DNA from 3 places in the Anaerobacillus sp. ABR4_321 genome. Region 2 is predicted to be linked to each of the others. Evidence: a T-box and tRNA genes for the amino acid it is inferred to sense, from the RefSeq annotation. Region 2 holds a T-box; the other regions hold tRNA genes.
The links. The T-box of region 2 lies ahead of tyrS (tyrosine--tRNA ligase). A T-box ahead of a tRNA ligase gene usually reads a tRNA of that ligase, here a tRNA-Tyr.

Region 1: it has a tRNA-Tyr gene. The T-box ahead of tyrS (tyrosine--tRNA ligase) is inferred to sense a tRNA for this amino acid. The anticodon was not compared.
Region 3: it has a tRNA-Tyr gene. The T-box ahead of tyrS (tyrosine--tRNA ligase) is inferred to sense a tRNA for this amino acid. The anticodon was not compared.

What each region holds. Positions count from the first base shown of each region.
Region 1 is NZ_JBSWTK010000001.1:2,375,818-2,385,849, reverse strand. Features, by position in the region: gene ACXADT_RS12430 (hypothetical protein) at 1-172, opposite strand, end outside; gene ACXADT_RS12425 (hypothetical protein) at 565-1,614, opposite strand; gene ACXADT_RS12420 (trimeric intracellular cation channel family protein) at 2,115-2,717, opposite strand; gene ACXADT_RS12415 (UDP-N-acetylmuramoyl-L-alanyl-D-glutamate--2,6-diaminopimelate ligase) at 2,821-4,308, opposite strand; gene ACXADT_RS12410 (DUF3900 domain-containing protein) at 4,530-5,597, shown strand; gene ACXADT_RS12405 (SDR family oxidoreductase) at 5,643-6,383, opposite strand; gene ACXADT_RS12400 (bifunctional 5,10-methylenetetrahydrofolate dehydrogenase/5,10-methenyltetrahydrofolate cyclohydrolase) at 6,510-7,355, opposite strand; ZMP/ZTP riboswitch at 7,395-7,477, opposite strand; tRNA gene ACXADT_RS12395 (tRNA-Arg) at 7,659-7,732, opposite strand; tRNA gene ACXADT_RS12390 (tRNA-Gly) at 7,816-7,889, opposite strand; tRNA gene ACXADT_RS12385 (tRNA-Gln) at 7,894-7,968, opposite strand; tRNA gene ACXADT_RS12380 (tRNA-Tyr) at 7,972-8,056, opposite strand; tRNA gene ACXADT_RS12375 (tRNA-Met) at 8,071-8,147, opposite strand; tRNA gene ACXADT_RS12370 (tRNA-Pro) at 8,159-8,235, opposite strand; tRNA gene ACXADT_RS12365 (tRNA-Arg) at 8,258-8,334, opposite strand; tRNA gene ACXADT_RS12360 (tRNA-Leu) at 8,343-8,427, opposite strand; gene kynU (kynureninase) at 8,571-9,872, shown strand; gene ACXADT_RS12350 (hypothetical protein) at 9,936-10,032, shown strand, end outside.
Region 2 is NZ_JBSWTK010000001.1:4,013,042-4,023,073, forward strand. Features, by position in the region: gene ACXADT_RS21060 (ZIP family metal transporter) at 1-240, shown strand, start outside; gene ACXADT_RS21065 (BCCT family transporter) at 284-1,891, opposite strand; gene ACXADT_RS21070 (class I SAM-dependent methyltransferase) at 2,014-2,721, opposite strand; gene ACXADT_RS21075 (hypothetical protein) at 2,869-3,102, opposite strand; gene ACXADT_RS21080 (organic hydroperoxide resistance protein) at 3,283-3,702, opposite strand; gene ACXADT_RS21085 (GNAT family N-acetyltransferase) at 3,843-4,652, shown strand; gene ACXADT_RS21090 (YczE/YyaS/YitT family protein) at 4,676-5,269, opposite strand; gene ACXADT_RS21095 (FixH family protein) at 5,524-6,279, shown strand; gene tyrS (tyrosine--tRNA ligase) at 6,308-7,549, opposite strand; T-box leader at 7,604-7,824, opposite strand; gene hemH (ferrochelatase) at 8,002-8,934, opposite strand; gene ACXADT_RS21110 (hypothetical protein) at 9,118-9,465, opposite strand; gene ACXADT_RS21115 (hypothetical protein) at 9,639-9,824, shown strand; gene ACXADT_RS21120 (NAD-dependent epimerase/dehydratase family protein) at 10,000-10,032, shown strand, end outside.
Region 3 is NZ_JBSWTK010000001.1:491,698-501,729, reverse strand. Features, by position in the region: rRNA gene ACXADT_RS02765 (16S ribosomal RNA) at 1-1,324, shown strand, start outside; rRNA gene ACXADT_RS02760 (23S ribosomal RNA) at 1,538-4,467, shown strand; rRNA gene rrf (5S ribosomal RNA) at 4,731-4,847, shown strand; tRNA gene ACXADT_RS02750 (tRNA-Asn) at 4,858-4,932, shown strand; tRNA gene ACXADT_RS02745 (tRNA-Thr) at 4,936-5,011, shown strand; tRNA gene ACXADT_RS02740 (tRNA-Glu) at 5,021-5,095, shown strand; tRNA gene ACXADT_RS02735 (tRNA-Val) at 5,231-5,306, shown strand; tRNA gene ACXADT_RS02730 (tRNA-Thr) at 5,390-5,465, shown strand; tRNA gene ACXADT_RS02725 (tRNA-Tyr) at 5,475-5,559, shown strand; tRNA gene ACXADT_RS02720 (tRNA-Lys) at 5,564-5,639, shown strand; tRNA gene ACXADT_RS02715 (tRNA-Gly) at 5,646-5,720, shown strand; tRNA gene ACXADT_RS02710 (tRNA-Gly) at 5,730-5,803, shown strand; tRNA gene ACXADT_RS02705 (tRNA-Ala) at 5,808-5,883, shown strand; gene rocF (arginase) at 6,102-7,004, shown strand; gene ACXADT_RS02695 (aspartyl-phosphate phosphatase Spo0E family protein) at 7,029-7,217, opposite strand; gene sigW (RNA polymerase sigma factor SigW) at 7,428-7,988, shown strand; gene ACXADT_RS02685 (anti-sigma factor family protein) at 8,008-8,631, shown strand; gene cdaA (diadenylate cyclase CdaA) at 8,813-9,631, shown strand; gene ACXADT_RS02675 (CdaR family protein) at 9,631-10,032, shown strand, end outside.

The DNA of each region.
Region 1 (10,032 bases), 1.6 Mb from region 2:
GAATAACTCCATTAGCACCTTCACAATAAGTAACTCCAAATGGTTTTAATTTCACTTCTTTAACAATCCAAATACTTCCCACGTTGTAAATCGTTTTCCCCCAGCCTTGTGAATAAAATTTTGTAACTCGAATTTTATCGCCTTTTTTTGCTATTGGAAGGTTTTCATTCAATTTAATCATCTCCATCCATATTATACTACTCATAGATATGAATTTAAAAGTCAAACATGACATCTCCCAAAAAAACAGTCGTTCTAAAAATCCCGTCATATTAAGGTTTTTAGACAGCCTATTAAGTCACTATAGCTCCGAGATACTGGAATAGCCCGATTTTTTTAGGGGTACTTGTTATATTGCGCGCTTTTAAGGAATACCAGTTAGCTATCCACTTTTGTCCCCCAAAGTGTTTTCAACAGCAATCACACACTCTCTAAGAACCCATCTTTCATAACCGACTTTTTCTTCTAATACATTGGTATTAACAATAACTTATCCCCCTATTCTGCTTGCTCGACAATACAATTTTATAGGCGCAGCCAGGAAAGTTATAAATATTAAGTTAGCTATTTCCTTGCTGGAAATAGCTGTCCTTTATATTTAGGATGTTTAATTCCAATACCAGGTATTGGAACTCCCATGTTGTCTAATAAATGAATATTGCCATTGTCTTTCATTAGAAAACTTGATACTGCATCAATATCTGGATAGTAAAGTTGCTCTATACCTATGTTAAAACGATGAAGTTGCCAAGCAAGCACATAACTGAATTCTTTAAAATTTGTTTCCCTAAAGTATTCTCCGGTAAAAGAATTAATATTTGATACTATGTGGAATTCATTTTTGCCATTGACAAGCATGTAGGTAGGAGCAAGTTGAAGCAGTACTCGTTGATAAAAAATCTTCGCTATTAGTTCATTAAATTGAATTGAATGTAATTTATGTTCTCTGAAAGGGTTTATATAATCATTTAAAGACTGAGCAATTATTCCGTCTTCCCCTATGCAACAGATAATCCCGATTTCTCCAATTTGTATAGCCAGTTGACTTCTCATATGGTCGTCTGTAAAAAAGAAATCCAATTTTTTATCATTATTTGGGTGTAAGTGGAGTTTAAAGATGAATAACGAAAATACTTCACCTGAAAATATAGTATTAACCCTAGTTGATTGTAGAAACTCATGTAACATTTTAAACTTTGATAATTGCTTAGGAGTTACTATAGTACCTTTTTCTCGGTCCTTAAAATCAACTACTAAAGAGAGGTTTTTAAAAAGTAATCCATAATATAATTTTACTAACCAGATAAAAACGGTCCACTTGTCTAATTTAATAAATTCCTCATAAGAAACTGCTCCCTTTTCAATTTCTTTCTCTATGTTACCGAGGGCTACATTATTACACTCTTGGCAGCAGGGGATTTTTAATTGTCTATATGGAATAGTAGTTCTGTTTAGCAATGTAAGCCTTTGGTTCCAAAGATCATGCCTATGTTGCAACCATGTAGGTATAACATGTTCATCTGTTTTATTATCTTTTGTCAATTCTATTCCACAAAGAAAGCAATGGTTATAATCGAATTTCATATTTTTGAATGCTTCGTGTTCAACTGTCAAAATTGAAACCCTCCTCTATAAAAATACTAAAGGAATCTTATCCCAAAGATATATTCAGAATGTCTATTAATAAAATTGTTACCGCTCCAAACCTTCCTATTTTCTATCACTTTTTAAGAGATATTCTTCATAAACTCTGATAGCTTAAGTACACACTTAAGAAACTCACTAAATATTGAAAGCAATAACTGCACAGGAAGGGGCTACTACGACTATATCAGTTGCTGAAAGCTCTGACCTTTTATGGATTAAATATAGGAATTCTTACTCCACAATCCTGCCCTTTAACTGAAGATCGACTTCTACATTTTACCATATATTTCACCCCTGAAACGTTCCTCTGTACTATACAAACTTTTAAAAATCACTGTTTTTTCATTCATGTTAAATATCCTACTTCTGCTAAACACCAAAAAAGAGCGCCGAATCGAATCGGCGCTCTTTTCTATATACGAGCTCTGTAGTTCTAGCTCACTTTCCGTATACAAGCTAACTTATCGTTACGAAAGCGTTCGGTAAGGTAACTTCCAACCGAGTCTTAAAGAAAGCATTCGTAAGAATACAATCATGCCGAACAAAATCATGAGAGGTGTTAAACCTTGTGGATAGCCAAGGCCGATCAAGAGCCCTGCCATCATAGCCCAAACGGCATATACTTCCTTTTGGAGGACAGTTGGTTTTCTTCTCGCAAGTAAGTCACGGATGATTCCTCCACCAGTTCCTGTCATTGCAGCTGCAACCATAGCCGCTATGAATGGTAAGCCCATGCTTTCTGCATAGAGTGCACCTTGAATGGCAAATGCAGCTAAGCCGATCGCATCAAAGAAACTTCCCCATTTTTCCCAATAATAATTAATCCAAGAAGCAGGAAGAATGAATAAGATGAGAATCGTTGCGATGGCTACTATGATGAGCCTATCCTGCTCCCATATCAATGGGACGGGAACGCCGATCAATAAGTTACGGATGATTCCTCCACCGAATGCAGTCGCAAGACCAAGTACGATCACACCAAGAAAATCAAATTCTTCTTCTAGTGCTACAAGGGCGCCACTCGCCGCAAATGCTATTGTTCCAATAATGTTTAGTATTTCCCAGGTCACTCCATTACGTCCCTTCTAACCAATCTCAAAGATAAAATTGTACGTTACCTTCATGATTATTTCAACTACATTTTTTTCACACAAAAACCCTCACGTAGGAGGGTTACGATGTCATGTATGAGTACGAGTGAATAATGTCTTCATCAGAATGGGGGATTTCCTTCCCTTTCACGATTTGAGCTCCATTGATACAACCGCTTGTAAGTAGAATAATGTCTCCTTCACCACCGAGTTCCAGTGATTTGAGTACGCCTTCTCTTCTTGTGTTTGTGCGGTGAATATGAGTTGCTCTAGGGTCACTAAAACCCGTCATCACTTTATCAACGATTATCGAAGGGTCATGGTGTCCTGGATGATCGACCGTCACGATGATCTCATCCGCTTTCCCATCGATTGCTTTTGCCATCTTAGGCATCTTTTCAAAGTCTCTGATTCCGATCCCTGCAATCATTACGATTAATCGGCTGTGCTTTAACTTACGAACTTCTTCCACGAGCCTCGTTAATGCAACAGGAGTATGAGCGTAATCTAAAATGACTTTTTGATTCGGTGGTACTTCGATAATTTGAAACCTTCCTTCAGGGCTTTCAAGCTTTGTCAGCACATGAAGAATCCGAGGTATATTATAGCCTAACAACATTGCAGTTCCGATCGCTGACAATACGTTAGCGACGTTATATTCTCCAAACACGGGTACATAAACCTCGTACGCCTTTTGATTGACCTGCAGTGTGAAGGTCGTACCTGCATCGCTATGCTTGATATCAACCGCTTTTAAATCTGCTTCTGTTTCAGGCATCAACGAATATGTCACGGTAGGACCGTTAAACAAATCTAAGAGATCTTGTCCCATGCCTTCATCATCCACATTGATGACTGCTGAATGCGCTTGACGAAACAGCTGAAGTTTACATTCCTTATAGTTCTCAAAGGTTTTATGATATTCGAGATGCTCTACAGATAAGTTCGTATGAATTGCTACATCGAAATAAACGCCTGCAACTCTCTTCTGATCCAAACCGATCGATGTAACTTCCATCGCAACCGCAGAATCATTCGCGTCGAGCAGATCATGGAAGATCTGATGAAGATCGACTGACTCTGGGGTAGTCGGGGTACTCTTCTTGTAAGGGATTTTATGTTTGGAAGTATAAATACCTGACGTACCGATCGAACCCGATGGCATACCTAGAAGAGTTAGCAGCGACCTTACGTATGCAGCAACTGTCGTCTTGCCGTTTGTTCCTGTAATGCCAACTGTCTTCAACAGTTCATCTGGACTGTTATGAAAGTGTTTTGAAAAATAAGCCATGGCGATGCGCACATCTTCAACATCAACAAACGTTATTTCAGGATATTCCTCCGTAAACCTTTTTAAAAGAGATGAATCGCTCCCTACTACAGCAACTGCTCCACTTTTTATTGCATCTTCAATATACAAGTGACCGTCATGATTTTCTCCTTTTATCGCAAAGAACAAAGAAGATTCAGTCGCATTTTTCGAATGAAAAGTAAGTTTTTGTATGTTCTGAGTGCTTGGTCCATATACGGTTTTTATCCGAGCGTTGATTAGGTCAAATTGTATATTCATCATGTAGCCTCACATTTCTGTCAAATATTGCTTTTAAAAATAAAATTTTATATTGCATATTTAAACGTTATTTCCCCTATTCCTTATAGGGTTAAACATTCTTATGCTTATGGTTTACAACTGACGAGCAGCCTATATCAAGAAATTACTGGATTCAGCAATTGACGTATGTATTTTCCTTGCCTATACTTGATTAACGTATTAAGAAAACAGGTGATAAAATGGAATTTTCAATGAACTATTTATCCTTTTACCTCGTAGAAGGTCCGAAGGAAAATGAAGAAGCACAGTATAAACATTTTCAAACACTAGATGAAGTTACATATACCGATAGCCCCCTTAAATCTTTTTTAGATGGAGAGCTTGCGAAAATCACAAAAAGAAAAGTTGATCGTCACGCAAAATCTGAAGGAGCTCCTACTAAGATCGGTCGTTTTATGGTTGAACCTGGTCATGAGTTGACATCTAATCCGAATTTTAATTTATTCCACAGAGCAAGATACTCTGAAACGGCTGATGATTTTGAATCAGAAGCAGATCAAATCGTACAAATGTATCTTGATACGAGCGCGATTCGAGGCGGCGTGTTGATCGTCGCATCCGCTAAGCTCACTAAACTATTCGACGACCCGTTCCTTTTTATAATGAAATGTGACTTCGAACCGAAAGTGGCAACAATTACTAACGAAGATACGCTAATAGAAAATATCGAGATGGCCATTACAACAAAAAACATGAAATCCGTCCAATACCCTTACATGCCAGAAGAGGGCATGATCGATAGCGCCGAAGTTAAAGTTCACCAGTCCTCACACGCAAGATACTTCGAAGACTTCTTGAAGTGGGTCGAATATGAAAAATCGATGCCTGAAATCGTGAAAACACAAACCATGGATATCGTTCAGGACCACATTCAAGAAACGTTCCAACCAGAAAGCGAAGAAAAAGAACAGTTCGAACAGGTGATGGAAGAATGGGCGGCGAGTCCTAAGAGAGAGTTACAAGAGCACTTTACCACAGAGCAAGTAGTGGAAGCTACTTCGCAGATCGTGGAACAATCTCCTGACGTAGAATGGAAGCTTAAGCTCGATCATGTATCTGTTAAGGCGATGCTGTCCGACTTTGGAGAAAGTATTCACTTAGCGAAAGTGAACGGAAAATACGTACTTGCGATCGAAGCCGATTCAATTACGTTTGAAAAAGGCTTCTCTCCAATCGAGTTTCATAAGCCCGATTCGCTTCAGGAAGTCGTGGAGCGAATCTATAAAAAGAGTGAGAATGAATCTTAAAAGCCAGCATTTGCTGGCTTTTTTTGTGTGGTAGCGCAACCTTTCCTATTGCATAGGTCGAACAACCACTTCATTAACGTTAACGTAATCAGGCTGTGTTAGTGCATAAACGACAGCACGTGCGATATCATCAGCTTGAAGCTTCTTCATCGTAGCTGCTCGATCTTTAAACATTTCTAGCACTTCGTCGTCAGTTATATGGTTTGTAAGTTCAGATTCCACTGCACCTGGAGAGATGTTTGTTACGCGGACTCCTGTTTTCGAAAGTTCTTTTTCGAGTCCCATCGATAATGCACGAACAGCGTATTTCGTTGCACTATAGACGCTGCTAGAAGGAAATACTTCGTGTCCAGCAACACTTGAAACATTGACGATGTGGCCGCTCTCCTGCTTCAGCATGTCTGGTAAGACTGCGTGAACACCGTGAAGAACACCGTTAATGTTTACGTCTACCATCTGAGTCCACTGATCCACTTCATCATTTTTCATGAACGAAAGTAGCATAACACCAGCATTGTTAATGATCATATCAACTTTGCCGTATGTATCTTTCGCCTCTTTAACCAAGTTTTCCATGTCTTCTTTTTTGGTTACATCCGTTTTCACTACGAGCGCTTTGCCGTTCGATTGATCATTTAAAGACTGAGCGAGATCAGTTAACTTCTCTTCTCGACGTGCAGCAAGTACCACGTTAGCTCCTTCATCAGCTATATGGCGTGCGATTGCTTCACCTATTCCGCTGCTTGCGCCTGTAACGAGTACAACTTTACCTTCTAGTTTCATTATTCATGCTCCCTTCACTAATGATCTTTCATTACGAGACTAACACAGTATTCCCAAACCAATTAGTAAAATGCTCATGAAATGTGCTTTCCTACATAAAAAAACTCGGGATCATACCCGAGTTTTTCGTTAGCTAATTACAGATTTTTCTGCAGCATCTACCGTATGTTTTAATAACATCGCGATCGTAACAGGTCCAACGCCTCCTGGAACAGGAGTAATTGCTGACGCCCTATCTTTTGCTGTTTCGTATTCGACATCACCGATATTGCCTTTGTTGTAACCAGCATCGAGGACGATCGCTCCTTCTTTGATCCATTCACCCTTGATGAACTCTGGCTTTCCTACAGCGGCAACTACGATGTCAGCTTGACTAACATGTTTTGCCAAGTTAACAGTTCTCGAATGACAAGTCGTGACTGTAGCATTTTCATTTAAAAGAAGTGCACCAACGGGCTTTCCAAGAATAGGACTTCTTCCTACAACGACCGCATGCTTACCTTCAGGATTAATGTCATAGTCTTCCATAATCTTCATAATTGCTGCAGGTGTACAAGATGGGTATGTACCAAACCCTAGAGCAGTCTGTCCGTACCCTTCACTTGTCACCCCATCGACGTCTTTCTCGATGGCGATCGTCTCAAATGCAAGGCGTTCGTCGATTTGAGACGGCACAGGATGCTGAAGCAAAATACCATGGACAGCATCATCGCGGTTCAGTCCTTCTATGGTTTCAAGCAACGTTTCGGTGGTTGTTTCCTCTGGCAGATGAATCTTCTTTGATACGATCCCTATACGTTCACATGCATTTCCCTTCATACGCACGTACGTTTCAGAGGAAGGATCATCTCCAACAAGAATCGTTGCGAGGCTGGGCGTAACACCTTGTGTTTTAAGTGCTTCCACTCTTTCTTTAAGCTGTTCTTTCACACGATTTGCAACTGCTTTTCCATCTAATAATTTGGATTCTGACATGAACTGATTCCTCCTAGACAGTGTTAAGAAATATCACTATTTCTTCGCCCAGACGACCGGCTTTATCCATTACAGCTCCCTTGTGGTTACTTCCACATTTGTCGTCAGTTACTGCAATAAGGTTTCTACGGATATAGTAGCACATTAAGCTGGAAAATCAAGAGATACGAGTGCGAATATACGTAAAAATTAATAATAAGTTCATTTTTTACGTGAATGTTCGCCTTTTTGAACTCCTCGTCATTATCTTCACTCACAAAATAAAACCTCCGAGTGGTGTAACCACTCAGAGGTTTTGAGATACGCGCCTTAGAGGATTCGAACCTCTGACCCACAGCTTAGAAGGCTGTTGCTCTATCCAGCTGAGCTAAAGGCGCATGGTAGTATGTGTGATACGATAACTGAAAGTTAGTATACCACGTTTTCCATTCTTGGAAAAGTCTTAATTAAAATTATGTAATGGAGCGGGTGATGGGAATCGAACCCACGACATCAGCTTGGAAGGCTGAGGTTTTACCACTAAACTACACCCGCAAAATGGCTGGGCTAGCTGGATTCGAACCAGCGCATGACGGAATCAAAATCCGTTGCCTTACCGCTTGGCTATAGCCCAAAATGGTGGAGGGGGACGGATTCGAACCGCCGAACCCTGAGGGAGCGGATTTACAGTCCGCCGCGTTTAGCCACTTCGCTACCCCTCCACTATTTAATTATATGGTAGCGGCGGAGGGGATCGAACCCCCGACCTCACGGGTATGAACCGTACGCTCTAGCCAGCTGAGCTACACCGCCACGCTATGTGATGGTCGGGAAGACAGGATTTGAACCTGCGACCCCTTGGTCCCAAACCAAGTGCTCTGCCAAGCTGAGCTACTTCCCGATTTCATCGCTATGTTATGTAATGGCGCGCCCGAGAGGAGTCGAACCCCTAACCTTCTGATCCGTAGTCAGACGCTCTATCCAATTGAGCTACGGGCGCATCTATTCTGGTGCGGGTGAAGGGACTCGAACCCCCACGTCGTAAGACACTAGATCCTAAGTCTAGCGCGTCTGCCAATTCCGCCACACCCGCATGTGGTTTGTTCCGTTTCAGCGACAATTAATATAATAACACCCTAAGCCAAAACACGTCAATCATTATTTCAAAAAAACATTTAGTTTTTTCATATCGGGCTATGTAAGCGTTGACAGCTTCTCATTCTTTACCATACGATTATGATACTAAAGGAGCTGAGTAAATTGAGTGTACCACAGTCCATTTATTATGCAAAAGAGCTAGACGAAAAAGACCCTCTACGCCACTTCAAAAATGAGTTTTATACTCCGGACCATTCCATTTACATGGATGGCAATTCACTTGGCCTTCTCTCAAAACGAGCTGAAGCTTCTCTACTCCAATCGATTGACGATTGGAAAACGCATGGAATCAATGGTTGGACAGACGCGGAGCAACCATGGTTTTATATGGCAGAAATGCTTGGCAAGATGACTGCGCCCCTTATCGGAGCAAAAGAAGACGAAACAATCACAACAGGTTCGATCACCACTAACCTCCATCAAATGCTAACAACTTTTTACAAGCCAAATGATAAGAAAACGAAGATCATCGCTGATTCACTCACTTTCCCTTCAGATATCTATGCAATAAAAGCACAGCTAGAGCTTCACGGATTATCACCAGACGAACATCTCATTCAGGTACAAAGTTCAGATGGTCGTACGATTTATGAAGACGACATTATTAAGGAGATGACAAGCGAAGTCGCACTAGTCCTCCTCCCTTCTGTCTTGTATCGTAGCGGTCAATTACTCGACATCAAAAAAATAACGCGAGCAGCAAATGATAAAGACATCATAATAGGGTTCGACCTTGCACATTCCGTCGGTGTCATCCCTCATCACTTACACGAATGGGGCGTTGACTTCGCGGTGTGGTGCACGTACAAATACTTAAACAGTGGCCCTGGTGGTGTCGGCGGTCTTTATGTCCATGAAAAACACCTAGGAAAGAAACCAGGCCTTGCAGGTTGGTTCAGCTCGAAGAAAGACGTTCAATTCGATATGAGTCATGACCTTGATCATGCACAAACCGCTGGAGCATTTCAAATCGGGACACCTCATATTTTCAGCATGGCTTCATTGATTGGTTCGTTAGAAATTTTTTCTGAAGCCGGCATTGAACAAATTCGAGAAAAATCGTTAAAGCTCACGAAGTACTTAATGGAGTTAACGGCTTTAAAACTGAATCGCTTTGGCTTCACTATAGCAAACCCTGCAGAGGACCATCGCCGTGGTGGCCATGTTTGTTTAGAACATAACGAAGCTGCTAGAATTTGCAAAGCGTTAAAAAACAAAGGCGTAATTCCTGACTTTCGAGCTCCAAACGTCATTCGTCTTGCACCGATCTCGTTATATACGTCGTTTGAAGATGTGTGGAACGTTGTACATATATTAGAAGAAATCATGGCTACTAAAGAGTATGAGCAATTCACAAACAATCGAAACATCATCGCGTAAACGCGTATAAAAAGTCCCTCAACATTCAATATTAAGATTGATTCAATAGAAGGAGGGACTTTTATGGAACAGTTGAATGAATTGGAGTTGCAAAACCTTCGCCACATGATCGGTGGTCACGACACGCTGGCAAATAAACTTGATACGTATGCCCAAACTT
Region 2 (10,032 bases):
TTCTACGGTCAATTTTCAGGAATGGTCGAGCCGATCTCCGCTGTGATCGGTGCTCTTGCTGTCATGATCATTCACCCGCTCCTTCCTTATGCACTGAGCTTTGCGGCTGGAGCAATGATCTTTGTAGTAGCAAAAGAAGTGATTCCTGGTTCTCAAGAAAGAGGGCATGTTCAACTTGCTGCAATGTCACTGTTAGTTGGCTTCTCTGTCATGATGGTCCTTGACGTTGCACTAGGATAATAAAACCCCCGCGTTATTTCACGCGGGGGTTCGTTATGGTTCATCACATATGATGAGTATCATCGTTCTGCCTGCTTATCTTTGTTTTTTGCTTATTCGATGTCGAATTAAGTTTGTTTAGTAAGTTTCTTTCTTTTTGTACCTCATAAGACTTCAAATCTCGCCTCACTGCTTTAAAGAGGTTGATACACATGATGATAAGAATAACAGTAAATGGCAGAGCGGACACAAGTGATGCTGTCTGTAATCCTTGCAAGCCGCTGCTGATGATCAATACGGCTGAAATCGCTGCAATGAGTGTTCCCCAAACAAGTTTGGAGAAAAGAGAAGGATTTAAATTACCATCCGACGTCATCATACCGAGAACGAAGGTTGCTGAGTCAGCTGATGTTACTAGGAAAATACAGATTAAGAAGATCGAGAGCGCTGAAAGAATCGTCGTTAATGGGAATTCTTCTAGTGTAACGAACAATGCACTCGTCACATCCTCATTTACCGCATCTGCAATTGCTGTGCCTTGAAACAGGTCAAGGTGAAATGCTGCTCCACCAAATACAGCGATCCACACCATCGCGATGAACGGTGGAACGATCAACACACCAAAGATCATCTCTCGAATGGATCGACCCCTCGACACTCTTGCTACGAACGATCCGATAAATGGAGACCAAGCGATCACCCACGCCCAATAAAACACTGTCCAATCCTTTACCCAGGTGCCGCCTTCATATGGAGTCATATAAAAACTCATCTCGATAAACTTCTGAATGTAACCACCAGCTGCTACTGTAAAGCTCTCAAGAATAAATACTGTCGGTCCTAAGAATAAAACGAATAGCATCAAGCCTAATGCAAGAGCTAAGTTCAGATTACTTAAGTACTTGATTCCTTTGTTCAAGCCTGTTGTAGACGAAGTCATATACAAAACGAGCAGTAATACAGTGATGATGATCTGAACCGTCGCATTCTGCGGTAGATCATACATATAGTTTAATCCGCCATTGATTTGAAGAATTCCGAATCCGAGTGACGTTGCAACACCCATCACTGTTGCGATAACAGCGAGTATGTTGATGACGCCTCTCCAGGATTTCTTCCTTTTAGCAGGTGTCCCTGTTGAGATCGTTTCACTTATTAAGCTTTTCCGATCTTTACGATATTGAAAGTATGCCATAACGAGGCCGACTACTGTAAAGACAGACCATTGATGAACTCCCCAATGAAAAAAGGAGTACCTCATCGCTAGCTTAGCAGCCTGCTCAGTCTCTCCTTCAACGCCAAAGCCTGCGGGAGGATTCGCAAAATGCGTCATCGGTTCTGCGACACCCCAGAATACGAGTCCAACACCGAAACCTGCACTGAACAACATCCCAATCCATGTGAAAAATGGATATTCCGGACGCTCTCCATCTTTTCCCAGACGGATCTTACCATACTTACTAATTGCTAGATACACACAGAACAAAACAAAAAACACCACAGAAAGTAAATAAAACCATCCGAACGCATCTGTCGTGAATGAATAGACGCTGTTTGCGACTGACGCGAACGACTCAGGAACGACCGCACCCCATATTACGAGTAGTAAGATGACAACTGCTGAAACCCAGAAAACTGGTCCTTTTTGCTGTGCTTTTTCTCTTTTCATCATCCCGTCCTTTCCAACTGAATGGTAATCCTTTCAGTTCGCTTCCAAATTATGTAGCATCGATCTCCTAAATATTAGTACCCTTTTACTACAGTTTCTTAACCACTGTTTTAGAATACTTCTACTTATTCTGTTTTTTTGAACAGTGCAACCATCAAACCATTCACACCAAATAGAGTCGGATCAGATGATTCCTTCATCTCTCTGATCTCAACCTCACTAAAGGCTTCGAAAATGGATTGCAGCCTTTCCTTTGAATAACCGAGTCCACCTTGTAACGACCGCTCTTCATAAACCTCCTGATCACTCATGGTCGATCCGCCTAGTGGCCCGTCAGGCGTGAAACATGTTAAACCGAATAATCCATCGACTTTCAAAGCTTTCTGAATGAACGTTACGTAACTTATCCGTCGATGAGGTGGGAGGTGATGAAAACACCCAGAATCATAGATGAAGTCATAGCTTTCAGGGTCTACCTTAAGTTCAAATAAACTACCATGAATGAAGTTTACATCTACTTCTTCTTCTTTCGCCCTCTCCGTACCCCATTGAATCGCAGTTCGTGACAAATCGACAGCATCTACTTCAAAGCCATGCTTAGCAAGATATATCGCATTTCGTCCTGGACCGCTGCCAATTTCAAGCACGCGCCCTTTCGGGATAGGCCATGTAACCAGATTCTCATCAGGAACTTGTTTAAAAAAAGGAATCGGCTTTTCTCTATCTTCATAAAACTTATCCCAAAACGATGTTGGTTCTCTTAACAAAGAATCAAGTAGATTCATAAGATCTTCATTCGTCTTGATATCTCCTGTAGCGTTCGTAACCTTCATAAACACGCCTCCATTTACATTTCCTTAGTAAACCTCCTTCGACAAACTCCCGCACTCCCCCTTTTCGGAGAACAAAAAAAATCGACCAGTGGTCGATTTTGATAACTAAGAAATGGTCTAAGACCTGTCCCTCCAAAGAGGTCATATTTAGACTTGCATATGAATATTCTGCTTTGGAAGAGATGGCCGGTTTAATTTGAAAGAAGGGTCTCCGAACTCCATTGCTTCTAGAATCTGCTCTTCAGAAAATCCTGTCATCTGTGACAGCTTCCGAATATCGACATTCTTTTGAGTCAGGCTTTTAGACTTCTTCACAGCTGTTTCTATTTGATACAGCACCACTGAATACCTGTGGTTGAACGTACCCACGGATTGCTTCACGGCTCTTTCCCCTTTCAACTAAAATAACCTGTACTCCTGGAGGAAGCAGGGCTTACCGATTGCTTACCCTTTAGAATACAAACTAAACTGGGTAATTATGTCTGTTTCTCTTTTTTACCTAACGTCTAATTGAACAAAAGAAAGGCTACCGAGTACACTCGATAGCCTGTTACCAGATGGTTAGACCGCTTTTGCGTTAATTTCTACATCGATGTTTCCACGAGTTGCTTTTGAATAAGGGCACACTTTGTGGGCCTCCTTCGTAAGCATATCAGCATCTTCCTGACTAACACCTTTCACTTCTACGTTCAGTGTTACTCCAATTTTGAAACCACCGTCTGATTCATCTTTTAAGAAACTAACTTCAGCTGTTGTCTTCGATTCGATTTCTTTCTTATTATTCGATGCGACAAGATTCAACGCGCCATCATAGCAAGCAGAGTATGTTGCTGCAAACAGCTGCTCTGGATTCGTACCCTTTTCATCAGAGTTCTCTGTCGGCATCACAAGATTCATATCGATTAAACCATCAGAAGATTTTACAGTTCCTTGACGGCCGCCTTCAGCAGTTGCCTTTGAAGTGAATAGTACTTTACTCATCGAACATCATCTCCTTATATAAGTATACATGGTGTATTTACCTCTACGAAGGCACTCTTAAACTATCATGAGAAAATGATTTACATTTTTCAAATCTTCTGTAAAATAGTTCCTTAAAGAAGGAAAAGGAGGCCGGAGTGATGATTAGAAGATTAACGGAAGCGGACCATAAGGCATGTATTTCATTATTAACGCCGTATGCTGCTGAAAACTTATTTATTCTTGGAGATATCGAAGCATTCGGTTATGACCAACCCTTTCAAAAATTATGGGGCGACTTTTCTAGTAAAGGAGAATTGCGGGCTGTTCTCTTAAAATATGAGAAAAATTACATCCCTTTTGCTTCGAACGAGTTTGATGCTGCTGGTTTCGCATCCATCATTTCAGAGGATCAAGACTTTCTTATGGTATCTGGTTTAGAGCGGGTTACAGAACAGGTGGAAGCCCACATTACGCACCCTGTTAAATCAAAGAGAAAAATGTATTATGCTAAGTGTGATAATGTTGAAAAGCTCTCACTAACAAACTTAGAAGATGTAAGAATAGCTACTACAGAAGATATTCCTAGCATTCACGACCTTCATAACGCGATCGATGAATTCAATTCTTCTGAAACAGTAGAAGAAAAACAGAGAAATCTAGACAAAGGGATTTCTAGAACCTACTATATGACGATCGATGGACAGGTCGTTACAGCTGCCTCCACTGCCGCAGAAAACTCTCAATCTGCCATGATCGTAGGAGTATGTACGCGCCCTGGCTTTAAACGTAAAGGATATGCAACGAAATGTATGATGAAGCTATGCTATGACGTTTTAACAGAAGGCAAAGACCTCTGCCTCTTTTATGATAATCCTGAAGCTGGTAACATCTACAAACGCATCGGATTTCGTGAGATTGAAAAATGGACGATGTCTACCTTTGAAACAAAATTTGCAATGAAACTATAAAAAGCGGTCCTTAGAGACCGCTTTTATGATGGAGTGAACCTCAATTTGCGAATGGCTTTTGCACTTACTGGAGTAAAGAGGTGTATCAAAACACCCATGAAAAGGGCATTTAACACTGTACCCACCCCGATAGGCCCATTGAAGAAGAACGCTAGGATAACGAGAAAAATACTGATCAATGCTCTTGAATACGGCAAGGTAACCCCAGTTAAATCTTTCACAACAAACATTATTCGATCAATGGGGATTGGAGCAAAGTTCGATTGTAAATAAACCGCGATACCGAGACCACTCAGCAGCAAACCTAATAGTAAAAGGAGACTTTGTTCGACGACACTTGTCGGCATCACGTTATTTCCTAATAGATGCATCCATACGTCGATCCCTATCCCAGTGACTAAGGAGGTCAATAACGCAAGAAGCTCAGGCTTTCTTCGCTCTGCAATTGCATTAAAGAGTACCATGCATCCACCGATGATTACTTCCCAGCTTCCAATCGATAAGCCTACCGTTTTATATAACCCGACAAGAAGTGCATCGAATGGGGATGTTCCAAGCTTTGAAATGACTGAGAGCGAGATCCCTAAAGTAAGTAACCCTAATCCTGTCACATAAATAGCAAAACGTTTTCACATACTAGCCCCTCCCCTTCGTGTATTTTGATTCCTTATATCCTATCAACCTCTATTTCTACTTTCAACTAATTCACACCTCATCACTCTTTGTCATCAAGTCGACACAACTCCAACTCACAAACACTTGAGAACCTCTACCATCTTTTCTACTATTAGTAGTGAGAAGCTTGTTTGCCTAACCCTTTGTTTGGCAATAATGAAGCTTTACATACGTTTTCAATGAAGGGATGTCTTATATGAAAAAAGTAAGTATGCTCATGCTGTTACTCATTCTCGTGCTTGCAGCTTGCGGGCAGAACAATAGCAACGATACAGAGGAAAGTGGAACGGCCGATCCTCAACCGATAGATGTTGTCTTAGATACGCCTGAAACTGCCAAAACAGGTGAGGAACTCACATTTAGCGCTACCGTTACGCAAGCTGATGAAAAAGTTGAAGACGCAAACGAAGTGATGTTTGAAGTATGGAAAGAAGGCGACAAAGACAATAGCGAAATGATAGAAGCCACTCACGATGGTGAAGGTGTCTACACTGTAAAGAAAACGATCGATGAAGATGGAACGTACGTTGTGCAATCACATGTAACTGCAAGAGACCTACATACGATGCCAAAGAGCAAAGTGAAAGTTGGTTCTGAGGACGCATCAGAAAATCATGAAGATCATGAAAGTCATGAAGAACACGCCCACCACGGGGATGCTGTTTCGTTTCACTTGATGAAGCCAGATACCATTAAGGCAAATGAAGAAATTTCATTAACAACTCATCTTCAAAAAGATAATCAACCTTTAACAGATGCTTCGATTCGATTTGAAATTTCTAAAACTGGTGAAGAAAAAGCACAGTGGATTGAGACAGAGGAAACAAAAGATGGTGAGTATCAAGGAACTGTTACGTTAGAAGAAGCTGGAGAGTACACTGTAACGATTCATGCTGAAAATGATGAAGGCTTACATGAACATACAGAAGAAAGCCTAACTGTGACTGAATAAATGAAATCCCCCTTATATGGGGGATTTTTTATAGCGTTATTTTTTTGACTTTTCGTTTTCCAACTTGAACGATCATACCGTCTTTGACCGTCACGACTGCAGAACTATCCGTAACCTTTTGTTGATCGATTTTGATTCCGCCATTCTTCACCATACGTCTCGCTTCACTCGTAGATGGGAGCATTCCGAGTGCTACTATGAGAGCTGGCACACTTGTCTTTTCATCTCCACTCCACTTCACTTCTTCAATATCAGAAGGAAGCTGGTTTTGTTGAAATACATTCTTAAACTGCTCTTCCGCCATCAGAGCTTCATCTTTCCCATGGAACATCGTGACGATGGTTTTAGCAAGATGCATTTTCGCTTCCTTAGGGTGCAGGGTTCCATCTTTGAGCTTTGTTCGAATCGAAACCTTTTCCTCTAGTTCAAGATCTGTGATGAGTTCGACGTACTTTGAAATGAGTTCATCTGGTATCGACATCGCTTTTCCATACATGTCTGTCGGCTTCTCTGCAATCCCGATGTAATTCCCCTTGGACTTCGACATTTTCTCTACGCCGTCTAATCCTTCTAATAGCGGCATCGTCAACACTACCTGTTTTTCTTTTCCAAATTGATCCTGTAAATGCCTTCCCATCAAAACGTTAAAGTATTGATCGGTTCCGCCTAGCTCGATGTCACTTTCTAGATGCACGGAATCATACCCTTGCATAAGAGGGTAAAAGAATTCGTGTAGAGATACCGGCTTACCTGCATTTATTCTCTTCTCGAAATCATCTCGCTCGATCAATCTAGCGACAGTAATCTTACCTGCTAGTTCGATGACATCTTCGAATTTTAGTTCCGAAAGCCATGATGCATTATAAAAAAGCTCTACTTTGCTTCGATCGATTACCTTTCCAAATTGATCGAGGTAGGTTTGCGCATTCCTCTTTACTTCTTCATCCGTTAACTGTACCCTCGCCGCCGATTTTCCAGTCGGATCACCGATCTTACCAGTAAAATCTCCGATGATAAGCTGAATGATGTGTCCATTTTCTTGAAACTGACGGAGTTTATTTAAAACGACAGTATGTCCGATATGGACATCTGGTGCTGATGGATCTAGGCCTAGTTTTACTTTCAACGGGCGGCCTGTGATGATCGATTTTGCAATCTTTTCCTTCAGTTCATCCAAAGGAACGACTTCGCTCGTTCCGTGAGTATAGACCGCATACTGCCTTTCCATTTCCTTTCGTTGTTCATTCGTTAACTTCTCGATCATGCCCATTCCTTTCGACCTCCTGTTTTCATTTTATGCAAAAAAGCCACGCCCCTACATCTAAGTAGGGACGTGGCTTATCACGCGGTACCACCCTGATTAAAGACACTCGTGTCTTTCAGCTCAATTACGATAACGGAATTCACCGTTTCTGACTACTACGTTGTTCATCAGAAAGACTCTGAGGGGTAATTCACGAATACGCTGTACCAGTTCGCACCGACCACTGGTTCTCTGACACTACACATCGTATAACGCTACTGCATCCTCTTCTTCGCCTGTTTCATTTATTTTAATAACTTTAGCTTCAATAAAAGGTATTGTCAATTGTTTTATTTATAGAAAGATGAAACAGTACGTACTCGCTTTACCATAACCTTTAAATAACACCAAGCTTTGAATACGAATATTACTATTCTTGCCGAACATAAAAAACAGCGGTCTAAGACCGCTGCCTCTCATTATTGATTCAATTGCTTTAGAACCACTGTTGCCATCGCATCGATAAACTCATCTTTTGCGTTCGGCATTTCTGGTCGATAGTAGTTTGCACCGATCTCATCTGTCACGACTTTACATTCATAGTCATTGTCGAATAGCACTTCTAGATGATCAGCTACGAAACCTACAGGTGCGTACACAAACGACGTGTAGCCGTGGTTTTCGTGTAAGTCTCTCGTAAGATCTTGTACGTCAGGTCCAATCCACGGATCCGGCGTATTCCCTTCACTCTGCCAGCCGATCGCAACGTTCTTAACTCCTGACTGTTCTACAATTAGATCAGCTGTTTCTTTTAACTGATCTGGATATGGATCGCCGTTAGCGATGATTTTTTCTGGAAGGCTATGAGCAGATACGATTAGGACTGCCTTCTCTCGCTCTTCATCAGACATGCCATCAAAGATCGCTTTGATGCGTTTAGCCCAGTAGGAAATAAACTTCGGCTCGTCGTACCAGCTCTCTACAGATGTAATCGTTGGTCCACCAATTTTCTCTGCTTCTTCTTTCGCACGTCCATTGTATGACTTGATGCTGAACGTTGAGAAATGTGGTGCTAGTACTATACTTACTGCTTCTTCGATGCCATCTTCATGCATCTGCTGAACTGCATCTTCAACGAAAGGCTCGATATGTTTTAAACCGATATATACTTTAAATTCGATCTCATCCTGAATTTCATTCAGATGAGCACCTAGTCCGTAAGCTTGGTCCTCAGTAATTTTAGCAAGAGGTGAAATACCACCGATCGCTTTATAACGATCTTTTAAATCTTGAAGCTGTTCGTCGGCTGGTTTTCTACCTCTACGAATGTGTGTATAATACCGTTCAATATCTTCTTCTTTGTATGGCGTACCGTATGCCATCACAAGAAGACCCATTGTTTTCTTTGCCATGTATGTGTTCCCCTTCCAAATTTAAGGATTACATTGAATATCTAGTTATAATGATTATCGTCTAGTTTGAAGTATACCCTTTTTCAGCAATCGATTCAAAGGGAATAACATATTCTAAATGGTAACGTTTTGTGTCGTTACATAGTAAAGGGAATCAGGCTATAGCCTAACTCCCTTTCATCCTTACCTTTCCATCGCTCCGTTATGCTTTGTAACGATTTCTCGGAGCTCTGTATCATCATCTTCTGAGGTTTCAAAAGATAGCACATAGTTGAAGTGCTTCTCATTATGTTCAGGATCTGCATTCTCCTCTTGCTTACCTGTTGGAGTTTCGTTGGAGAAAAACAAATCGTTGTTTGCGCCAGCTTCTGTTGCGGACCCTTGACCTGAATCCGGGGCGTCGACCGATAGATCCTTATCCTCTTTAATCTCCTCCACTGAAGCACTAGTGACAGAATAATTCTTCATATCTTCCTTTGCACTTTCTGCTTCGTTCTCCGTTGGAAAATAGGCTTGTAATGTTTTACTCATCTCTATCGACTCCTTTTTGTTTGGCTCACTGTAACTTGATTCCCGTTACAAAGAAGTCTTAATCATTCAAAACAAGCCGCCTTTCTAAATTTCCTTTTCAAACGAAATATCGTGATTAATCTCCCTTCAACTAACATAAACTACCGCTATTCCATACACATAGGAGGATCAATATGAAAAAGAGTAAACTCAATCGTGAGGACGAATACAAAAAGGGGCATGATGAGGTAAACGTTGATGAAGCGATCAATGAAGCCTTTTATTCCGAGAAGCAGAAGAACGATTCTACTCCAACTTCTTATCTAAACAACAACACAGCAGCCATCGATGTAACGGGCAATAAGGATGAAGACCGTTAACAAACCGTCTCACTCTCAGATTTCCTCCATCATTCAACTGAAATTAACTGATTTTCTTAAAATTTTCGTAAATTAGGGGTCCTTAGTTGAATCAGTACATGATGAGTGCTATCGTAAATTGTGATATAGCAAGCATTTCAGTACAAAATTGACCATTGTGATGGGGGTAAAATCTATGAGAATTATTGTTGCAGGTGGAGATGGTTTT
Region 3 (10,032 bases), 3.5 Mb from region 2:
ACTGTAGGATGGGCCCGCGGCGCATTAGCTAGTTGGTAAGGTAACGGCTTACCAAGGCCACGATGCGTAGCCGACCTGAGAGGGTGATCGGCCACACTGGGACTGAGACACGGCCCAGACTCCTACGGGAGGCAGCAGTAGGGAATCTTCCGCAATGGACGAAAGTCTGACGGAGCAACGCCGCGTGAGTGACGAAGGCCTTCGGGTCGTAAAGCTCTGTTGTTAGGGAAGAACAAGTACCGTTCGAATAGGGCGGTACCTTGACGGTACCTAACCAGAAAGCCACGGCTAACTACGTGCCAGCAGCCGCGGTAATACGTAGGTGGCAAGCGTTGTCCGGAATTATTGGGCGTAAAGCGCGCGCAGGCGGTCTCTTAAGTCTGATGTGAAAGCCCACGGCTCAACCGTGGAGGGCCATTGGAAACTGGGGGACTTGAGTGCAGAAGAGGAGAGTGGAATTCCACGTGTAGCGGTGAAATGCGTAGATATGTGGAGGAACACCAGTGGCGAAGGCGGCTCTCTGGTCTGTAACTGACGCTGAGGCGCGAAAGCGTGGGGAGCAAACAGGATTAGATACCCTGGTAGTCCACGCCGTAAACGATGAGTGCTAGGTGTTGGGGGGTTCCACCCTCAGTGCTGAAGTTAACACATTAAGCACTCCGCCTGGGGAGTACGACCGCAAGGTTGAAACTCAAAGGAATTGACGGGGGCCCGCACAAGCAGTGGAGCATGTGGTTTAATTCGAAGCAACGCGAAGAACCTTACCAGGTCTTGACATCCTCTGCCACTCCTAGAGATAGGACGTTCCCCTTCGGGGGACAGAGTGACAGGTGGTGCATGGTTGTCGTCAGCTCGTGTCGTGAGATGTTGGGTTAAGTCCCGCAACGAGCGCAACCCTTGATCTTAGTTGCCAGCATTCAGTTGGGCACTCTAAGGTGACTGCCGGTGACAAACCGGAGGAAGGTGGGGACGACGTCAAATCATCATGCCCCTTATGACCTGGGCTACACACGTGCTACAATGGACGGTACAAAGGGCAGCGACACCGCGAGGTGAAGCGAATCCCATAAAGCCGTTCTCAGTTCGGATTGCAGGCTGCAACTCGCCTGCATGAAGCCGGAATTGCTAGTAATCGCGGATCAGCATGCCGCGGTGAATACGTTCCCGGGCCTTGTACACACCGCCCGTCACACCACGAGAGTTTGTAACACCCGAAGTCGGTGAGGTAACCTTTTGGAGCCAGCCGCCGAAGGTGGGACAAATGATTGGGGTGAAGTCGTAACAAGGTAGCCGTATCGGAAGGTGCGGCTGGATCACCTCCTTTCTATGGAGAATTACGAGGCAACATTGGTTGCCAAACTTGCATGAGCGTTTCGTTTAGTTTTGAAAGAATGATTGTATTCTTTCATGTTCCTTGAAAACTAGATAGCACAAACAACGACATCCAATAATTATTATTTTTTGCGTTATAACTTAGTTAGTCACATCTAACGATGTGCACCGATGACGTTAGAACACTGTTTCTAGCGAAATCTAAGGTTAAGCTACTAAGGGCGCACGGTGGATGCCTTGGCACTAGAAGCCGATGAAGGACGGGACGAACACCGATATGCTTCGGGGAGCAGTAAGTACGCTTTGATCCGGAGATTTCCGAATGGGGGAACCCACCATCCGTAATGGGATGGTATTTACTTCTGAATACATAGGAAGTAAAAGGCATACCCGGGGAACTGAAACATCTCAGTACCCGGAGGAAGAGAAAGCAATCGCGATTTCCTGAGTAGCGGCGAGCGAAACGGAAACAGCCCAAACCAGAGGGCTTGCCCTCTGGGGTTGTAGGACGTCTCATTGGAGTTACAAAGGCACGGATAGACGAAGCGACCTGGAAAGGTCCATCAGAGAAGGTAACAATCCTGTAGTCAAAATCCGCTGCCCTCCGAGACGGATCCTGAGTACGGCGGGACACGTGAAACCCCGTCGGAATCCGGGAGGACCATCTCCCAAGGCTAAATACTCTCTAGTGACCGATAGTGAACCAGTACCGTGAGGGAAAGGTGAAAAGCACCCCGGAAGGGGAGTGAAAGAGAACCTGAAACCGTGTGCCTACAACTAGTTGGAGCCCGTTAATGGGTGACAGCGTGCCTTTTGTAGAATGAACCGGCGAGTTACGATCCCGTGCAAGGTTAAGCCGAGAAGGCGGAGCCGCAGCGAAAGCGAGTCTGAATAGGGCGAAGGAGTACGTGGTCGTAGACCCGAAACCGGGTGATCTACCCATGTCCAGGGTGAAGTTCAGGTAACACTGAATGGAGGCCCGAACCCACGCATGTTGAAAAATGCGGGGATGAGGTGTGGGTAGCGGTGAAATGCCAATCGAACCCGGAGATAGCTGGTTCTCTCCGAAATAGCTTTAGGGCTAGCCTCGCGGCAAGAATCTTGGAGGTAGAGCACTGATTGGACTAGGGGTCCCTACCGGATTACCGAATCCAGTCAAACTCCGAATGCCAACGATTTATCCGCGGGAGTCAGACTGCGAGTGATAAGATCCGTAGTCGAGAGGGAAACAGCCCAGACCACCAGCTAAGGTCCCAAAGTATACGTTAAGTGGAAAAGGATGTGGCGTTGCTTAGACAACCAGGATGTTGGCTTAGAAGCAGCCATCATTTAAAGAGTGCGTAATAGCTCACTGGTCGAGTGACGCTGCGCCGAAAATGTACCGGGGCTAAACGTATCACCGAAGCTGTGGATTGTCTTACGACAATGGTAGGAGAGCGTTCTAAGGGCTGCGAAGTCAGACCGAAAGGACTGGTGGAGCGCTTAGAAGTGAGAATGCCGGTATGAGTAGCGAAAGACAAGTGAGAATCTTGTCCGTCGAAAGCCCAAGGTTTCCTGAGGAAGGCTCGTCCGCTCAGGGTTAGTCGGGACCTAAGCCGAGGCCGAAAGGCGTAGGCGATGGATAACAGGTTGATATTCCTGTACCACCTCCTTTCCGTTTGAACGACGGGGGGACGCAGAAAGATAGGGAGAGCGCGCTGCTGGAAATGCGCGTCCAAGCGATTAGGCTGGTGAATAGGCAAATCCGTTCACCGTGAAGGCTGAGTCGTGATGGCGAGGGAATTTAAGTACCGAAGTCCCTGATTCTACACTGCCAAGAAAAGCCTCTAGTGAGGAAAGAGGTGCCCGTACCGCAAACCGACACAGGTAGGCGAGGAGAGAATCCTAAGACGATCGGGAGAACTCTCGTTAAGGAACTCGGCAAAATGACCCCGTAACTTCGGGAGAAGGGGTGCTTCCTCGGGTGAATAGCCCAGGGGAGCCGCAGTGAAAAGATCCAAGCGACTGTTTAGCAAAAACACAGGTCTCTGCCAAGCCGCAAGGCGATGTATAGGGGCTGACACCTGCCCGGTGCTGGAAGGTTAAGAGGAGGGGTTATCCCTTACGGGAGAAGCTCTGAATCGAAGCCCCAGTAAACGGCGGCCGTAACTATAACGGTCCTAAGGTAGCGAAATTCCTTGTCGGGTAAGTTCCGACCCGCACGAAAGGTGCAACGACTTGGATACTGTCTCAACGAGAGACCCGGTGAAATTATAGTACCTGTGAAGATGCAGGTTACCCGCGACAGGACGGAAAGACCCCATGGAGCTTTACTGTAGCCTGATATTGGATTTTGGTACAGCTTGTACAGGATAGGTAGGAGCCATAGAAGCCGGACCGCTAGGTTCGGTGGAGGCGTCGGTGGGATACTACCCTGGCTGTACTGACATTCTAACCCAGCACCGTGATCCGGTGCGGAGACAGTGTCAGGTGGGCAGTTTGACTGGGGCGGTCGCCTCCTAAAGAGTAACGGAGGCGCCCAAAGGTTCCCTCAGAATGGTTGGAAATCATTCGCAGAGTGTAAAGGCACAAGGGAGCTTGACTGCGAGACCTACAAGTCGAGCAGGGACGAAAGTCGGGCTTAGTGATCCGGTGGTTCCGCATGGAAGGGCCATCGCTCAACGGATAAAAGCTACCCTGGGGATAACAGGCTTATCTCCCCCAAGAGTCCACATCGACGGGGAGGTTTGGCACCTCGATGTCGGCTCATCGCATCCTGGGGCTGAAGTAGGTCCCAAGGGTTGGGCTGTTCGCCCATTAAAGCGGTACGCGAGCTGGGTTCAGAACGTCGTGAGACAGTTCGGTCCCTATCCGTCGCGGGCGCAGGAAATTTGAGAGGAGCTGTCCTTAGTACGAGAGGACCGGGATGGACACACCGCTGGTGTACCAGTTGTTCCGCCAGGAGCATAGCTGGGTAGCTACGTGTGGAAGGGATAAGTGCTGAAAGCATCTAAGCATGAAGCCCCCCTCGAGATGAGATTTCCCACAGCGTCAAGCTGGTAAGATCCCTCAGAGATGATGAGGTTGATAGGTTCGGGGTGGAAGCGTGGCGACACGTGGAGCTGACGAATACTAATCGATCGAGGGCTTAACCAAACGAAAAGTAAAGCAGGCTTGGTCATATTCAGAGACCATTGGAGCTCTTGAACAGAAGGCGTTTTCCGCCTGAAGTGAAAGAGTGAAATGGGCAAGAATATAGCCTGCGGCACTAGACATCGCGAAAAATGTTATTGGAATACGTTGCGAGTGCTATCTAGTTTTCAGGGAATAAAAAAAATTCCTTGATTTTCTTTCAAGCATATAGTAATATATATCTTGTCCTTGGTTAAACACTTTGTGGTGGATCAACCATTGATTAGTCTGGTGATGAAGGCGAAGAGGTCACACCCGTTCCCATGCCGAACACGGAAGTTAAGCTCTTCAGCGCCGATGGTAGTTGGGGGCTCTCCCCCTGCAAGAGTAGGACGTCGCCAGGCTTGTCATTATTCCACAGTAGCTCAGTGGTAGAGCAATCGGCTGTTAACCGATCGGTCGTAGGTTCGAATCCTACCTGTGGAGCCATTTGCTTCCATAGCTCAGCAGGTAGAGCACTTCCATGGTAAGGAAGGGGTCATCGGTTCGAATCCGGTTGGAAGCTCCAAGACAACATGGCCCGTTGGTCAAGCGGTTAAGACACCGCCCTTTCACGGCGGTAACACGGGTTCGAATCCCGTACGGGTCACCATTTTCAAAGAAGCTTACGGGCTTCTCACCCAAGGGTTCCCCCGCAAGATGCAATCTCAAGAAGATTCGCAGCGGGACTAGCTAACGCGTCGGAATCCCGTACGAGTCACCAACTTAATTTATTGTTTTACTCTGTGGAGGATTAGCTCAGCTGGGAGAGCATCTGCCTTACAAGCAGAGGGTCGGCGGTTCGAGCCCGTCATCCTCCACCATTTCATTTATAATGAAGATTACATTCTCAGGAGTACTCTAAACAGAGTGCACTGTTTTTTGTTTGTAAGTTCAGATATACTTCGCCGGTCTAGCTCAATTGGTAGAGCAACTGACTTGTAATCAGTAGGTTGGGGGTTCAAGTCCTCTGGCCGGCACCATCTATTTGTGGAGGGGTAGCGAAGTGGCTAAACGCGGCGGACTGTAAATCCGCTCCCTCAGGGTTCGGCGGTTCGAATCCGTCCCCCTCCACCATTTAGAGCCATTAGCTCAGTTGGTAGAGCATCTGACTTTTAATCAGAGGGTCGAAGGTTCGAGTCCTTCATGGCTCACCATTTTTCGCGGAAGTAGTTCAGTGGTAGAACACCACCTTGCCAAGGTGGGGGTCGCGGGTTCGAATCCCGTCTTCCGCTCCAATATCATATGCGGGTGTAGTTTAGTGGTAAAACCTCAGCCTTCCAAGCTGATGTCGTGGGTTCGATTCCCATCACCCGCTCCATAATGGGGCCTTAGCTCAGCTGGGAGAGCGCCTGCCTTGCACGCAGGAGGTCAGCGGTTCGATCCCGCTAGGCTCCACCATTTATCCTTATATATCGGTATAAGGTTTTTTTTATGTCTAAATTTCCTCAACTATTAAACCTCTTCTCGGAATTACTTCTCCTCTTGTACTTATAAATATCCGAAAATTCGTAGAAATGTTGTCATGACATGAATACTTATTCAAAAAACTGTCCAGTTGAGTCATTAAAAACGGAATGGTTACAATATAGGTAGACATAACTCTAGGAGGACGAGATATGAATAATCAACTATCGATAATTGGAGTACCTATGGATTTAGGTCAAATGAGACGTGGGGTCGATATGGGACCAAGCGCAATAAGGTACGCAGGAATTGTAGAACGATTAGAGAAACTGAATTATGATATAGAAGATCTTGGAGATATTGAAATCGGTAGACCTGAGCAACGTCCAGAGAATCAAGACCATCAGTTAAAGAATCTAAAAGAAGTTGCAGATGCTAGTGAAAAGCTTGCTTCAAGGGTTAACGAAGTGATTGAACGTAAGCGCTTCCCGCTCGTATTTGGAGGAGATCATAGTATCGCAATTGGTACACTCGCAGGAGTTTCGCAGAGCTATAATAATCTTGGTGTGATTTGGTACGATGCTCATGGAGATTTAAATACTGCTGATACATCACCATCCGGTAATATCCATGGTATGCCGCTTGCGGTGAGTCTAGGTATTGGCGATGAGTCGTTAACAGGAATCGCAGGTTACAGTCCAAAGATTAAACCTGAGAACATCGTCATTATCGGAGCTCGTTCTCTTGATGAAGGTGAGCGAGTGTTGATAGAGGAAAAAGGAATCAAAGTGTTTACGATGCATGAAATCGATCGATTGGGAATGACAAAAGTGATGGAAGAAGCAATTGCCCATGTGTCCAATGGCACAGATGGTGTTCATCTAAGTCTTGATCTTGATGGACTAGATCCTCACGATGCACCAGGTGTTGGTACACCAGTTCTTGGAGGAATCAGCTATCGTGAGAGCCACCTCGCTATGGAGATGCTTGCGGAATCCGATATCCTTACTTCTGCTGAGTTCGTTGAAGTGAATCCTATTTTGGATGAGAAGAATAAGACAGCAACAGTAGCTGTTGCACTGATGGGATCTTTATTCGGAGAAAAATTAAAATAACATGATTAACGGCTCTCTAAGAAGTTAGAGAGCCGCTGTTTTATTATTTTTACATTCATCGTATTTATTCAGTAGGTTATCAAGATAAGTGCTGATTTCTACTATTTCTGAGGAACTTAATGGCTGCTTTCTTGCTAAGAGATTCATCTTCTTACGAGAGTCTTCAATTTCCTTAAGTAAAATTTCTTTTTCCCGCCCCTTTGCAAAATCCATTTGCAGACCATCCCTTTCATTCATTTTCCTCTATATACCCGATATGTATGGATTGAAAACCTCTTTTTTAGAAATATATGTATTTTGGTTATTAATAAAGTTTTCTCGTGCTAAAATAGGGGAGGATAAAAAAATTATAAAAAAAACGAAACTTTATTTTTCCTGGAACGTATTGAATAATAGCCGCAGGGAATAGCGGGGGTTGGATATATGGATGCCATTGTAAAAAGAATAATAGTACAAGTAAGGAAAGGGGACCACAATGCTTTTGGTGAGCTTGTGGAGCTCTATAAGGATCGTGTTTTTGCACTTACTTACCGAATGCTTGGTAACCGTCAAGAAGCTGAAGACGTGGCGCAGGAGGCATTTATTCGAGCTTATACAAACATTGATCGCTATCAAATCGATCGGAAGTTCTCAACATGGTTATATCGCATTGCAACAAATTTGGCGATCGATCGAATGAGAAAGAAGAAGCCGGATTATTACCTTGATGCTGAAGTCTCCGGCACTGATGGCCTAACGATGTACTCACAAGTAGCTGCTACTGATCAATTGCCTGATGATGAAGTTGTTTCTCTTGAAGCACAAGAGGGTATTCATCAAGCGATATTAAGTCTTCCTTTGAAGTATCGTTCTGCTATTACACTTAAGTATATTCAAGAGCTTTCACTAAAAGAGATTAGTGAAATTCTTGAATTACCAGTCGGTACTGTGAAGACCCGTATCCACCGTGGGAGAGAAGCACTTAGAAAGAAGTTACGTGAGTGATGTGAAAGGGGGAGAAACTATGAAATGCCCTGAAGAAATTGTACGAATGATGCATGACGTACTTGATGATGAAGCAACGAAAGAAGAACAACTTACGGTGCAAAACCATTTAAAAACCTGTGCTGACTGTAAGCACCATTATGATGAACTTAAAAAAACGGAATCATTTCTCCTCAGCACGCCTTCTCTTAAGGCACCCGATGGTTTTACATCAAAGGTAATGCAGCAACTTCCTCAAGAAAAGAAGACCGTTTGGATTAAGAGATGGATGAAATCTCATCCGCTGATGGCAGCTGCAGTTCTCTTTCTAGTATTAATGGCAGGATCAGTATATTCTTCATGGACGAGTGAAGATCAAATGACAGCATTATCTGGTAATCTGACGTTTGATAAGGAAACAAATACGGTTATCGTTCCGGAAGGTGAAGTAATAAAAGGAGATTTAACTGTTAAGAACCGCAATCTTGAAATCGAGGGGAAAGTCGAAGGTGATGTTCTCGTTATTAATGGAGAGCAATATATGGCTTCTGCGGGTCAAGTAACAGGGGAGATCGAGGAAGTCGATCATATTCTTGATTGGACATGGTATCACTTAAGACAAGTATTTATAGATATTGGTGATGTGTTTTCATCTGATAAGTAATCACACTTAAAACCGCTCTTAACCGAGCGGTTTTTTGTCGATTTTAAATCGATTTGAACAAACACGGTTGACTTTGAACATACTAAAAATATGATATAATTAAAAAGTTACCAACGTTTTCAAGATGTGTAACGGTTAGGAACCACAGGCTAAATTCACTATGTTTGGAGGAAGAGCCGTGCTGCCTGTTGCTAATGTGAATGTACTTGACTACATAACAGAAATTATAGATATTTTGCTAGTTACTTATGTGATTTATAAAATTATCATGTTGATTCGAGGGACTAAGGCTGTTCAGCTTTTAAAAGGAATCACCGTTATTATTGCGGCATGGTTTTTGAGTAGCTTCTTTGAACTTAATACGCTGCATTGGATTCTGGAGCGGGTGGTGCTTTACGGATTACTCGCGATCATCATCATTTTCCAGCCAGAACTAAGACGGGCATTAGAACAGCTTGGTAGAGGTCGATTGTTCACTCGTTCTGCAGTAGAGGAAGAAGAAACGAACAAAATGATCGAAGCGATTATCAAATCTACCTCTTATATGGGGAAGAGACGCATCGGTGCATTAATCTCGATCGAAAGAGAAACGGGGTTAAACGATTATGTAGAAACTGGTATTCAGATGAATGCAAAATTAACTTCTGAGCTTCTCATCAACATCTTTATACCGAATACTCCGCTTCATGATGGAGCTGTTATTTTAAAGAAGGACGAAATTTTGGCAGCTGCCTGCTATCTCCCATTGTCTGAGAGCCCCTTCATTTCGAAAGAACTCGGGACGAGACATAGGGCAGCATTAGGAATAAGTGAAGTGACGGACAGCTTGACTCTTGTTGTTTCTGAAGAAACTGGTAGTATTTCACTCGCTAAAAATGGAGAGCTTCATCGAAATGTATCAGAGGAGGTACTTCGCGACCTACTCACTGGAGAACTCAATACGGCTGTTACGAAGAACGATACTTCCAATCGTTGGAGTAGTTGGAGGGGGAAAAAATAATGGACAAGTTGCTGACAAGTAATTGGTTTGTCAAGATTATCTCGTTTCTTCTTGCCCTCATGCTCTATACTATTGTTGCTATGCCAGACGCTTCAACTTCTGGAGGGGATGGATTGCTCAATCCTGAGGGAGACTCCTATCCTATATCTGATATGAAGCTAGAAGTGCTTTATGATGAAGAAGAAGTCGTCGTTTCCGAACTGCCAGAAACGGTAGACGTGATCGTAGAGGGTAGAACTGATGGAGTAATGATCTCTAGGATGACCAATAAAGAGGTTTACGTCGATCTCCGCAATCTGACTCCTGGACAGCACCTTGTGACGGTTAAACATCGAGATTTCCCTGAGAACGTCGATGTAACGATTGATCCAGCGAGAGTCTCTGTAACGATCGAAGAAAAG